4 regions of the Streptomyces sp. NPDC047002 genome follow, and region 3 is predicted to be linked to each of the others. Evidence: riboswitches for the same ligand, from Rfam matches in the RefSeq annotation. Region 3 holds a riboswitch; each other region holds the start of a gene.
What was found. Region 3 has a riboswitch for cobalamin ahead of AB0910_RS11290 (CbtB-domain containing protein). Riboswitches for the same ligand answer to the same signal wherever they lie in the genome.
Positions count from the first base shown of each region.

Region 1: linked by a shared signal. The riboswitch ahead of AB0910_RS24685 (HoxN/HupN/NixA family nickel/cobalt transporter) and the one ahead of AB0910_RS11290 (CbtB-domain containing protein) in region 3 are both predicted to bind cobalamin.
Region 2: linked by a shared signal. The riboswitch ahead of AB0910_RS06205 (ABC transporter substrate-binding protein) and the one ahead of AB0910_RS11290 (CbtB-domain containing protein) in region 3 are both predicted to bind cobalamin.
Region 4: linked by a shared signal. The riboswitch ahead of cobN (cobaltochelatase subunit CobN) and the one ahead of AB0910_RS11290 (CbtB-domain containing protein) in region 3 are both predicted to bind cobalamin.

Region 1 covers NZ_JBEYWC010000031.1:24,335-27,488, forward strand. Annotated here, with positions in the region: gene aroQ (gamma subclass chorismate mutase AroQ) at 1-153, shown strand, start outside; gene AB0910_RS24675 (hypothetical protein) at 616-870, shown strand; gene AB0910_RS24680 (metalloregulator ArsR/SmtB family transcription factor) at 887-1,309, opposite strand; cobalamin riboswitch at 1,468-1,698, shown strand; gene AB0910_RS24685 (HoxN/HupN/NixA family nickel/cobalt transporter) at 1,718-2,902, shown strand; gene AB0910_RS24690 (hypothetical protein) at 2,954-3,154, opposite strand, start outside.
Region 2 covers NZ_JBEYWC010000004.1:86,410-89,563, forward strand. Annotated here, with positions in the region: gene AB0910_RS06200 (ABC transporter permease) at 1-283, opposite strand, end outside; gene AB0910_RS06205 (ABC transporter substrate-binding protein) at 288-1,850, opposite strand; cobalamin riboswitch at 1,902-2,030, opposite strand; gene cobF (precorrin-6A synthase (deacetylating)) at 2,430-3,154, opposite strand, start outside.
Region 3 covers NZ_JBEYWC010000008.1:218,217-221,370, forward strand. Annotated here, with positions in the region: gene AB0910_RS11280 ((2Fe-2S)-binding protein) at 1-527, opposite strand, end outside; gene AB0910_RS11285 (CbtA family protein) at 524-1,402, opposite strand; gene AB0910_RS11290 (CbtB-domain containing protein) at 1,473-1,685, opposite strand; adenosylcobalamin (AdoCbl) riboswitch at 1,742-1,827, opposite strand; gene lpdA (dihydrolipoyl dehydrogenase) at 1,952-3,154, opposite strand, start outside.
Region 4 covers NZ_JBEYWC010000017.1:42,752-45,905, forward strand. Annotated here, with positions in the region: gene AB0910_RS17600 (precorrin-8X methylmutase) at 1-526, opposite strand, end outside; gene cobG (precorrin-3B synthase) at 523-1,863, opposite strand; cobalamin riboswitch at 1,942-2,071, shown strand; gene cobN (cobaltochelatase subunit CobN) at 2,106-3,154, shown strand, end outside.

The DNA.
Region 1 (3,154 bases), on a different contig from region 3:
GAGCTGGCGGCCACGGAACGGGTACGGGGTGCGGGCCCCGGGTGTGCGGTGGCGCTGTCGGGGGCGCGGACCGCGGGCGTGGCCGTGCACCGGCTGGACGCGCTGCACCGGGAGGCGCTGGGGATCGCGCTGCGGTCGGTCTGCGGAGCGTAGGGCCCGCCCCGGCTCGGGGCCCGCACCGGCCCCGGGCGGCATCGGGGCATCGGGGCATCGGGCAGGGGCCGCGGCTCAGGGGTGGGTTTCCGGGGTGAGGTCCTGGGCGACGTAGTCGAAGGAGACCCCCGCGAGCTGGGCGAGTTCCTCGCGGCGCAGGCCGGGGGCGCGGCGGGTGCCGGGGGTCAGGCCGGCGGGCAGCCCGGCGTCCGTGGGGGCGGTGCGGTCGCGCCAGTGCCGCAGGGCGCGCCCCAGGTCGCCGTGGTCGGTACGGCCCCCGGGGCCGCCCGCGCCGTGGTCGGTACGGCTTCCGAGACCGCTCGCGCCGCCGCTGCCCGGACCGCCGGGACCGCCGGGGGCGCCACGTGGACCACCCAGGCCGACAGGACCGCCGCCGGGACCGCCGGGACCGCCACCGGGACCGTCCGCACCGCCAGGGTCCCCACCGGGACCGTCCGCACCGTGGCCGCGGCCGCCCGGACCGCCGCTGAGGTCCCCGGAACCGCCGCCAGGGCCGCCAGGGCCGGGACCGCCCGGGTCGCCACCGCGGTCGCCGCCGGGACCACCCGGACCGCCACGGCCACCGACCTCAACGGCCACCGGGGCCTGCAGAGCGTCGCGGAGGGCGCCGCGCCCATCGTGGCGGCGGCCGTGGCGGGGCCGCGGGACGGCGGGCCCGCTACGTTCACCGGGGTCGGGGGCGTCGTCCCCTGGTGAGCGCCGGGCCGGGCGCTCAGTGCGCGGCGGCGCGCGCGTCCGCGTGCGGCGGACCCGCGGGCTCTGCGGGCTCGACAGGGCCCGTGGCCGCGCCGCGGGCGCGGTCGAGCAGCGCGCCGAGCTCCGCGTCCACGACGCGGTAGCGGACGATCCTGCCGTCCTTCTCCCCCGCCACGGCACCCGCGGAGCGCAGCAGGCGCAGCGCCTGGGAGACGGCGGGGTCCCGCATGCCGGTGGTGACGGCCAGGTCGGAGACGGCCATCGGGCCGACCGCGCGCAGCGCGAGCAGCAGGGCGAGGCGGCCGGGTTCGGCCAGCAGGGAGAAGCGGGCGGCCGCCGCCCGCACGGCGCCGGGGTCCCCGACCGCCGCGATGGCGTCGCAGACGAGGTGGCCGTCGATGATCCGGTGATCCGCGCGCTCGGGCGGTACGAGATGCATGCGGGCGATTCTCGCAGCAACGGACCTGCCACGCCGGGCCCGCGGGGCACCCGGGTCCGCCGGGCCCGCGCCACGCAGGATCGGGCAGCGCCCGCCGGGGTGGTGTGACAGTGAACACCTGCGTGGTTGCGCAATCTTGCGGGCGAGAGGGGCGCGCCGTACTGTGGCCGGGCCGTGGTGATCGGGAAGACCGGTGAGGACCCTCGGGTCCGAGGCCGGAGCGGCCCTCGCCACTGTGATCGGGGAGTTCACCGTCCGCGGGACCCAGGCCACTGGCCGCCGCGCGGCGACCGGGAAGGCCGGACGGTGGGCGCGCCCGCCCCGCACGGACGCCGTGCGCGGCGGCGGATCCGTCAGCCAGGAGACCGGCCACGGCATCTCACGAAGTGATCCACGAGGTGCTGGAGCGTGAACGTCTTGGGCGTGCCCCTGTCCACAGCCGCGTCGGAGGCCGAAGGGCGGGGCCCGTCGGCCTCGGGCCCGCGCGCGTCCGGCCCCTTCGCCTGGCGGCGGGAGGACACCGTACGCACGGCCGGCCTGCTCGCGGCGATCGCCGGGCTGCACGTCGTCGCGTTCGGCGTGCTGTTCCTGCTGGTCGTGCCGCACCACTACGAGGTGGGCTCGAAGGCGTTCGGCATCGGGCTCGGCGTCACCGCGTACACCCTCGGCATGCGGCACGCCTTCGACGCCGACCACATAGCGGCCATCGACAACACCACGCGCAAGCTGATGGCGGACGGGAAGCGGCCGGTGTCGGTCGGCTTCTGGTTCGCGCTCGGCCACTCCAGTGTGGTGGTGGCGATGGCGGCGCTCGTCGCGGGCGGCGCGCACCTCGCCGGGGTGCTGATGGACGACGACTCGGGCGCGCACAAGACGCTCGGCACGGTCGGCACGTCCGTCTCCGGCGGCTTCCTCTATCTGATCGCCGCGCTCAACCTGGTGGCGCTCGCGGGCATCCTGCGGGTGTTCGGGGCCATGCGGGACGGCCGGTTCGACGAGGCCGAGCTGGAGGCGCACCTCGACGCGCGGGGGTTCATGAACCGCATCCTGCGCCGCTTCACCGGCTCCATCACGAGGCCCGGCCAGATGTACCCGCTCGGCTTCCTCTTCGGGCTCGGCTTCGACACGGCGACCGAGGTCACGCTGATGGTGATGGCGGGCAGCGGGGCGGCGGCCGGGCTGCCCTGGTACGCGGTGCTGAGCCTGCCGCTGCTGTTCGCCGCGGGCATGAGCCTGTTCGACACGCTCGACGGCACGTTCATGAACTTCGCGTACCAGTGGGCGTTCGCGAACCCGGTGCGCAAGGTCTTCTACAACCTGGCGATCACCGGCCTGTCCATCGCGGTGGCGTTCCTCATCGGCACGATCGAGCTGGTCGGCGTCCTGCACGACAAGCTCGACCTGCGCGACGGCGTCACCGACTGGATCGCGGGGCTCGACCTGGGCAACGTCGGCTATGTGATCGTCGGCCTCTTCGTGGTCGTGTGGGCCGCCGCGCTCGCGTACTGGCGCCTCGCCCGGGTCGAACAGCGCTGGGCGGTACGTGCGGTGGGCCGGGAGCCGGGCGCGCAGGACGCGCCGCCGGGGGCGTGAGGCCCGGCGCGCGGCCTGCGCGCCGGGCGGGCGGTGTCAGGCGGGCGGTGCTCAGGCGGGCGGGGCGCAGAGCCTGCCGAGGCGGCCGAGCGCGGGGCGCAGCCGGGTGTCCAGGCTCCAGGTGGATCCCGCGAAGGCGTAGTACAGCGCGAGCGAGGCGAAGAGGTAGCCGACGGACGGGCCGAGGTCGGTCATGCCCTGCTTCCACGGGAGGTGGAAGCCCTCGGCTCCTGACCAGATGCCGAACGAGAA
Region 2 (3,154 bases), on a different contig from region 3:
CGCGGCGGCCGATGTCGTCGCCGACCGGCACCCCCGTGGCCAGGGAGTTGCCCAGGTCGCCGGTGAGCAGGCGGCCGAGCCAGTGCCAGAAGCGGACCGACGCCGGTTCGTCGAGCCCCAGCTGCTCGCGCAACGCCATCACCTGCTGAGGAGTGCCGAGTTCGCCGCGCAGCACGTCGGCCGTGTCGCCGGGCAGCAGCGAGCCGACGGCGAACACGGCCACCACCACCGCAAGGCACTGCAGGAGGGCGAGCAGACAGCGTCGCACGACGTAGGCGCGCACGGCGTCAGCCGACGCGGACCCGGTCGAAACGGGCCCAGTCGTGCGAGTTCGGCGGCGCGGCACGCAGGCCGCCGACCGAACGGGCGACGGCATCGTTGGCATCGGAGAACGCCCACACCAGAAGCCCGGATTGGTCGCGGGCGATCCTCTGGGCGCGTGCGAGCAACCCGAGCCGCTCCGCCTCGTCACGGCTGGTGCGGGCCCGGTCGAGCAGCGCGTCGAACCTCTTCGAGGAGTACTGCGTCTGGTTGCGCGCGGCGCCTCCGCGCACCCGCTGCTGCAGGAAGTCGGAGACCGGCAGTGTCGAGGTGGTGTTGAAGGCCGCCACCCCGTGCGTCTTGATCTCGCTGAAGTACGTGCTCGACGCACGGGTGTTCGCGGTCAGCCGCAGCCCGATCTCGCGCAGCTGGCGCGCCATCAGGTCCGCGGCCGGCTCCCAGGCGGCGTCCACGGAGCTGGTCTCCACCGTGATGTGCAGCCCCTCCGCGCCGGCCTCCCTCACGAGTGTGCGGGCCGCGTCGACGTCTCGCCTGCGGGGTTGGAGACCGTCGGGGTAGCCGCGCAGGCCCATCCCGAACAGGTCGTTGCCGACCTCGCCGTGCCCGGCGAGCGCGATCCGGACCAGCGCCTCGCGGTCGATGCCCAGCTGCACGGCGCGGATCAGGCGGGGGTCGTCGAACGGCGTGCGCCCCGTGCGCAGGAGCAGTTGCTGCGCAGTGGCCCGCTTCGCGGTGAGCAGGCGGATGGAGCTGTTGTTCTTCAGCCGCTCCACGGACGCTCCGGCCATGTCGGCGCCGTAGTGCACCTGGCCGGACAGCAGGGCGTTGAGCCGTGCCGCCTCCTCGTCGGCGGGGACGATCTCCAGTTCTGCGATGTGCGGGGCGCCGTCCCAGTGGTCAGCCCAGCCGCGGTAGCGTGCGGTGCCGCCGGGGGTGAACGACACGTAGGTGAAGGGCCCGGAGCCGACCGGCTTGCGGAATTCCGTCGTGCCCGCCGGAATGATCTCGGTGCCTGGGCCCGCGAAGACCGTGGGGAACTCGAAGTTCGGCGCCTTCAGTACGAGGACGACGGAGCGGTCGCCGTCGGCCCTGCTCGCGGTGAAGTCGATCGCGGACAGCAGGACCTGCGAGGGCGATCCGGTCTTGGGGTCGGCGGCGCGGCGGTAGCTGTAGAGGACGTCCTCGGCGGTGACCGGCTTGCCGTCGTGGAACCGTGCCGTGCGCAGGCGTATGCGCCAGCGGGTGCCGGAGGCGCCGCTCTCCCAGGACTCGGCGAGCCGCTTGCGCACCGACATGTCGTCCGCGTACGTGCCGAGCGTGTCGTAGAGCGCCTTGGCCCTGGCCTGGTCGACGAAGTTCGGGGCGACGTGCGGGTCCAGGGTCTCCTGGGAGCCGCCGGAGGTGAACGCCGCGCGGAACCGGTCGCCGCCTCCCCCGTCCCTGGTGTCGCCGCCGCAACCGGTGAGCAGGCCGGTGCCGGCGAGCGCCATCGCGCCCGAGGCGGCCAGTACCCCGCGTCGGCCCGGCTCCTTGCGCCCTTCCGGCCCTGTTCGGGCATGCGTCGTCACATCGATCCTCTCCGGGGTGTCCTCGCCCCTGCTGGCGGACCGGCGACGGGTCAGTCTCCTGGCTCCCGGATCGTCGCTCGCCTCCGCCTTCCCGTCCGCTCGCGCGGGCAGTGGCGTGCGGGAGGGTCGCTTCCCGGTCACAGTGGCGGGACCGCGCCGGATTCGCACCGGCTTCCTGGTCTCCGTCGCCTCGTGTGCTCATTGTGACGCACGGGCGGTCGTCGGCAGGAGCCCGGTCCCTTCAACCGGCCGGGGAGGAGCGCTTCCGGGCCGTGATCGGCACGGTCGAGGCGGTGGCGGGCCCGGCGCCGCGCGTCCCGGCCCGGCGTGGGCTGGCCCGGCCCGGCCCGGCGTGGGCTGGCCCGGCCCGGCCCGGCGTGGGCTGGCCCGGCCCGCTGCACCGCTGCCGTCACGGACCGGGTGCCGCACCGGTGCCCCGGCGCCGGGGCCACCGTCCTGCACCGGCCGGACACCGGGCCGCCGGTCCGCCTCCACGGCGTGCCGGCCTGCCTGCCGCGCGAGGGCGGTGTGTTCCTCGACGCCGAGCACATGCAGGACGAGTCGGCGACGCGGCGGGTGTCAGGCGACGTTCCCGCCGCTCCCGCCCGTCTCCCCTGGCGGCACCGACGCGGCTGCTCGCGCCGGCCCTTCCGCGATCCGCAGCAGATACGTGTCCATGATCCAGCCGTGCCGCTCGCGGGCCTCGGCGCGGACCCGCCGGATGCGGTCGGCGACCTCGTGGAGCGGCCCGGCGACGAGGAGTTCGTCCGGGGTGCCGAGGTAGGCGCCCCAGTAGATCCATACGTCGTCGCCCTCGACCCGGCTGAACGACTCGTCCGCGTCGAGCATGACGACGATGTCGCCGTCGTCGTTCTGGGCGACGTCGGCGAGGCGGCGCGCCGGGGTGATGTGCACCGGGCGGCCCACCTGGTTGAGCGGGATGCGGTGGCGTGCGGTCAGGGAGGCGACGCTGGTGATGCCGGGAATCACCTCGACGCTCATGGAGAGCGCGCCGCGGTCCTCGATGTCCCCGAGGATGCCGAGCGTGCTGTCGTACAGGGACGGATCGCCCCAGACGAGGAACGCCCCCGTCTCACCTGCCGCCATCTCCTCGCGCATGGCCCTCGCGAAGATCCCGCCGCGCCGCTCGCGCCAGTCCTCGACGGCCGCCGTGTAGCCGGAGCGGTCCATCGGACGCCTGTCGCGGCCGGGATCCTCGACCTCCACCAGACGGTACGGGCGCTGCGCGTGCTCCTCGATCATCCGGCGGCGCAGGTCGGTCAGGGACGCCTTGTGCGGTCCCT
Region 3 (3,154 bases):
CCGTTCACCGCGGAGGCGGCGTTCCCCCGCAGGGTCGTGCGCGGTACGGAGAGCCCGGCGACGGCCTCCGTGAGGGGGGCGACGAGCCCGTCGAGCACGGGCCCCGCGCTCTCCGGCACCGAGCCGTCCGGGCCCGCCAGACAGGTGCGGGGCAGCGAAAGCGGGAACGCCCCGCCGGGTTCCGGGACCCAGTACAGCTCGGACAGCGCGGGCACCCGCGGCGCACCGCCCAGGGCGGCGAGCGCGAAGAAGGGGGAGAGGACCCGCGCCACCAGGCCCAGATGGGCCGCGGAGGCGGCCACCCGCAGCTCGACGCCGCCTGCGGGCCGCCCCGCCGCCCCCGCGAGGTACGCGCGCACCCCGTCGACCCGCCGCCGCAGGACGGCGGGATCGCCGACGGCCTCCGAGAGCGGCCGCCACGGCGAGCCGGGCGGCGGGCCGCAGGAGCCGTGGGCCGCGACGGCGAAGAACGGCCCCGCGGCCGCGAGCGCGTCGAGCGCGGCGGCCCCGGGGTCCGTGTCCTTCATGCCCCCGCGGCCGGCTCCACGCGGCCCGCGGCGGGCGCGGGGCCGCGCTCGGCCGCCGCCGACCCGGCGAGCAGCCGCTCCGCCATGGGCGCGAACACGAGGCCGAGGACGCCCCACAGGATGAGCTGCGCGGCGACCGAGTAGAAGCGGAAGGAGAACAGGGTGTCGGCCGGGAAGCCCGGATAGACGATCCGGCCCTCCGCGTCGGTCAGCGGCAGCGGCGTCTCCGTCGCGTGGTGGCCGAACTCCTGCACGTTGGCGCTCAGTTCACCGAGCGACGGCAGCAGCGCCATCACCACGCCGATCACCACCGCATAGGCGAGGGCGGCGAGCAGCGTCGCGTTCCAGTTGCCGAACCGCCCCGCGAGGCGCCTGCCGAGCCAGACGGCGAGGACGAGGAGCACGATCGAGGCGCCCACCATGACCAGGTACAGGTTGCCGCGCTCCCTGATGGTGTCGGGGTGCCCGATGGACGGCGGGTTGGCCGGGTACTTCACGAAGGGCACCAGGTAGAAGCCGAGGAACCCGCCGAGCGCCACCAGCATCGCGAGGTTGCGGGCGCGCAACCTCCCCACGCGGCCGAGGCAGATGGCGTAGGCGATGGCGAACAGGGCGCCCATGGCCATACCGAAGAAGACCATGCCGACGCCGATGCCGACGTCGGCCTGGACCGTCCGGCTGAAGAGGTCGGGGTCCGCGGCCTCGGGGGCGAGACCCGCGGCCTTGTCGAGCGCGGCCTGGGCGGCGTCGCGCCCGCTCTCGTAGTCGATCGCCCTGCCGATCAGCGGCTCGGCGAAGATCCGCGCGAAGAGGAACGCGAGCAGGCCCGCGACCGCGCCGGCGAGGACACCGCGCAGTATGAGTCGTTTTTCCATTGTTCAGCAGTCCGCTTTCCTGAGGTCCCGTCGGTCGGCCCGGGGCCTGTCGGACAGGCCCGAGGTCCGGTCAGTGGCAGGGGAAGCCGAGGAAGTGGCGGGCGTCGTGCACGAACTCGTGCACGTGCATGTCATTGCCGAACACGGAGTAGGCGCCCTGGTCGACGCCGATGAAGTAGTAGGCGGCCAGCGCGACGATCGCGGTGCCCACCAGCCACAGCACGGCCTTGGTGACCGGCAGGACGAGCGGGGTGGAGGCGGGGGCGGCGCTGGGCGCGGACATGCTGCTCACGAGAGTCTCCTTCGGGGATCTTGCGTCCCGCGTGGGTGGAGCGTCGTGATGGTGAAGTGTCTGACTGCGGACCCGTCGGATCCGTCACAGTGGCGCGACCGTGCTGGACTCTCACCAGCTTCCTTACACCATCCTTACCCGCGGAGCGTACGGATCCTGACCGAGGTACGTCAATCGGTCGGCGGGAGACGGCCGCCACACCGGCGCCGTCCCGGCCCGGCGGCGGGCGGCCGGGCCGGGGCCGCGCGGCGGGCACCTCACATATTGATCATGTGGCCCGCGAGGCCGTGCAGGGCCTCCTTCACCGCCTCGCCGAGCGTCGGGTGCGCATGGACGTTGCGGGCCGCCTCGTGCACCGTCAGGTCCCACTGCTGAGCCAGGGTCAGCTCCGGCAGCAGCTCGGTCACCTCGGGCCCGATCAGATGCGCGCCGAGCAGCTCGCCGTACCGGCCGTCGCTGAGGATCTTGACGAACCCGGCCGGGTCGCCCAGGCCGTGCGCCTTGCCGTTCGCCGTGAACGGGAACTTCTGCACCCGCACGTCGAAGCCCCGCTCCCTGGCCTGCGCCTCCGTCCACCCGAAGCTCGCGATCTGCGGCTGGCAGTAGGTCGCGCGGGGGATCATCACATAGTCCAGCTCCATGGTCTCCGCGCCCGCCAGGGTCTCGGCGGCCACCACGCCCATGGCCTCCGCGGCGTGGGCGAGCATGAGCTTGGCCGTGACGTCGCCGATGGCGTAGATGTGCGGGACGTTCGTGCGGCAGCGGGCGTCCACGTCGATCGCGCCGCGCTCCGTCAGGCGCACGCCCGTGTTCTCCAGGCCGTAGCCGGTGACCCGGGGCCGGAAGCCGATGGCCTGGAGCACCTTGCCTGCCTCCAGGGTCTGTCGCTGGCCGCCCGTGGTCACATGGACCCGCACCGTGTCGCCCGAGTCGTCGATCGACTCGACCCGGGTCGAGGTCAGCACGTTGATGCCCAGCTTGCGGTAGCGCCTGGCAAGTTCGGCGGATACCTCCTCGTCCTCAAGGGGCACGAGCCTGTCGAGGAACTCCACCAGGGTGACCTGCACGCCGTAGGTGTGCAGGACGTAGGCGAACTCGACGCCGATGGCGCCCGCGCCCGCGATGACGATGCTCTCCGGCAGCTCCTCGCTGAGGATCTGCTCCTCGTACGTGACCACGCGCTCGCTCAGCGAGGTGCCGGGCAGCAGCCGGGTCGACGCGCCCGCCGCGACGATGCAGTGGTCGAACGTGAGGGTCTCGGACGTGCCGTCCGCGGTGCGCACCGCGAGGGTGTGGTCGTCGAGGAAGGTCCCGGTCCCGTCGTACTCGGCGATCCGGTTCTTCTTCATCAGGTAGTGCACGCCCTTGACCCGCCCGTCGGCGACCCGGCGGCTGCGGGCGTACGCCTCGTGGTAGTCGAAGCTCACCGTGCCGTCCACGCGGATGCCGAAGGTCTTCGC
Region 4 (3,154 bases), on a different contig from region 3:
TGGACTCGGCTGCGCCGATGAAGCCGACCGGCACGCCGATCACGGCGGCCGGGCGCGGCGCGCCCTGCTCGACCATTTCGAGCAGCCGGAACAGCGCGGTCGGCGCGTTGCCGACGGCGACGACCGCGCCGCCGAGGCGGTCGCGCCACAGTTCGAGCGCGGCGGCGCTGCGGGTGGTGCCCAGCTCGGCGGCGAGCGCGGGGACGGCCGGGTCGCCGAGGGTGCACACCACCTCGTTGCCGGCGGGCAGCCGCCTGCGGGTGACGCCGCTCACGACCATCTGCACGTCGCAGAGGATCGGCGCGCCCGCGCGCAGGGCGGCGCGGGCGCGGGCGACGACGCCGGGGCTGTGGGCGACGTCGGCGGCCAGGTCGACCATGCCGCACGCGTGGATCATGCGGACGACGACCTGGGCCACGTCGGCGGGCAGGCCGCTGAGGTCGGCCTCGTCACGGATGGTGGCGAAGGAGCGGCGGTATATCTCGGAGCCGTCCTTCTCGTAGTCGAAGCCAGTGGTCGTCGTCATCTCGTCACCGTTGTCGTCGTGGGGTGCGTGGGGTGCGTGGGGTGCGTGGGGTGCGTGGGGTGTGTGGGGTGCGTGGGGTGTGCTGCGGGTGGCGCCGCCGGGTCCCGGGGCGCGACCGTGGTCGTCGTGTACGTGCCGTCGGCCGTGGCGACCTTGTCGAGGTGCGGGCCGCGCGGGTGCCCGCAGCGGCGCGCGCAGCCGGAGAAGTAGACGGGCAGCCGCGCCGGGGGCCCCGCCGCGGCGGCCGCCGCGTCGGCCCGTACGTCCGCGAGCGACTTCGCACAGCCTGGCCTGCCGGTGCAGGCGCCGACGCGGGTCCAGGGCGAGTCCGCGCGCGTCACGAGGCCCGCGTCCGCGGCCCGCGCGAGCAGCGCGTCGGCCGCCGCCGGGGCGAGGCCGGGCACGACGAGGCCGCGCCAGGGCGTGACCCGCAGCCCTTCGCCCGCGCCCGCGAGCAGCCGCCACTGCGCGGTGCTCAGCCGCCCGAGCGGCGGCTGCACGCAGACGGCGGCGCGCCGACCGCCCGGCGCGCGCACCGCGCCGAGCGCGGGCGGGCCGCAGCGCGGCGTGGCGTACGGGTCCGCCACGTGCTCCGCGCGCACACCGCCCGCGCCGAGCGCGTCGCGCAGCCCGGCGGCCAGGCGCGCGGCGCCGTCCCCCGGCAGTTCCCGTACGCGCCAGGCGCCACAGGCCGCGGCCGCCGTACGGAACGCCTCGGCGGCGAGCAGCGCGGCGCGGGGCGCCTCGGCGGCCCGTACGCGCAGCCGCCCAGGACCGACGAGCAGCACGGCGCCCCCGGACTCCGGTTCTGCGAGCAACGTCACATCGGCGCCGAGCGACGCCACGTCGCCCCGGCCGTCGTCGAGCGCGAAGAGGAAGCGCCCCGACAGGTCCGCCGCCGCGTCGCTCGCGCAGACCAGCGCGTCCAGCTCGCGCACCCACAACCGCACGTCGGCGAAGGGGAGTCCGTCCTCCCCGGCGAGCGGGGACGCGACGATGTTGCGGGCGCGCTCGTGCCGCTCGGAGGGCAGCAGGCCCGCCTCGTGCAGCCGCGCGGCGAGCGGCGCCGCGCAGGACTCCGCGAGGCCCCGCAGCTGGACGTTTCCGCGCGAGGTGAGGTCGAGGTGCCCGTCCCCGAGCCGCTCGGCCGCGTCGGCGACCACCTCGGCCTGACGAGCCGTCAAAAGACCGCCGGGCAGCCGCAGCCTGGCCAGCCGCCCGTCGTCGGCGGCGTGCAGCCGCAGCGCTCCGGGGCAGGCGTCACCGCGGTCGCGCACGGGCGGATCACCCCGGTACGTTCCGTTTGGTGGCATGGGTAGGGACACGGCGGCGAGCATACCCACGCCCCGGGCCCCCACCCCAGACCTCGCGCGCTCCGGGCCCCCGCCCGGCACGCGCCCTCCCCACCCCGACCAGCACCGCTTAGTATCGAGGGACCAGCGACGGCGTCTGGGAGGAAGGCCGGTGAGAATCCGGCACGGTCCCGCCACTGTGAGCCCGGCACTCTCCGGGTGAGTCAGGAACTCCCGCCGTCCTCCCACTGCCCGGGGCGCGGACCCCGAGGAAGGCGAGCCGCCGCATGCTGCTGCTCCTGTCGACGTCCGACACCGATCTGCTCTCGGCCCGCGCCGCGCACGCGGCGGGCGCGCCCGTGCCGTTCCGGTTCGCCAACCCGGCGCGGCTGCCGCTCGACGACCTGCCGGGGCTGCTGGACGGTGCGGACCTGGTCGTCGTGCGGCTGCTCGGCGGGGTGCGCGCCTGGCAGGAGGGGATCGACGCGCTGCGGGCGAGCGGCGTGCCGCTGGTGGTCCTCACCGGCGAGCAGGCCCCCGACGCGCAGCTGATGGAGGCGTCGACGGTCCCCATCGGCATCGCGGCAGAGGCGCACGCCTACCTCGCGCACGGCGGCCCCGCCAACCTCGACCAGCTGGCCCGCTTCCTCTCCGACACCGTGCTGCTCACCGGCCACGGCTTCGAACCGCCCGCGCCCGCCCCTACCTGGGGGCACCTGGAGCGCGCGGCAGCGCCCGGCGCGACCGGGCCGCTCGTCGCGGTGCTCTACTACCGCGCGCACCACATGAGTGGCAACACCGGCTTCGTGGACGCCCTGTGTGCGGCGATCGAGGCGGCGGGCGGGCGGCCGCTGCCGCTGTACGTGGCGTCGCTTCGCACCCCTGAGCCCGACCTGCTCGACGCGCTCGGCGCGGCGGACGCGCTGGTCACGACGGTCCTCGCGGCGGGCGGCACCCGCCCGGCCGGGGCCTCGGCCGGCGAGGACGACGAGTCGTGGGACGCGGGCGCGCTGGCCGCGCTCGGCGTGCCGATCCTCCAGGCGCTGTGCCTGACCGGCTCGCGCGCCGACTGGGAGGCCAACGACGAGGGGCTCTCGCCGCTCGACGCGGCCGGGCAGATCGCGGTGCCCGAGTTCGACGGGCGGCTGATCACCGTGCCGTTCTCGTTCAAGGAGATCGACGAGGACGGCCTGCCGTCGTACGTCGCCGACCCGGAGCGCGCCGCACGCGTCGCCGGGATCGCGGTGCGCCACGCGCGCCTGCGCCACATACCGAACGCCGAGAAGCGCCTCGCGCTGGTGCTGTCCGCGTACCCGACGAAGCACTCGCGCATCGG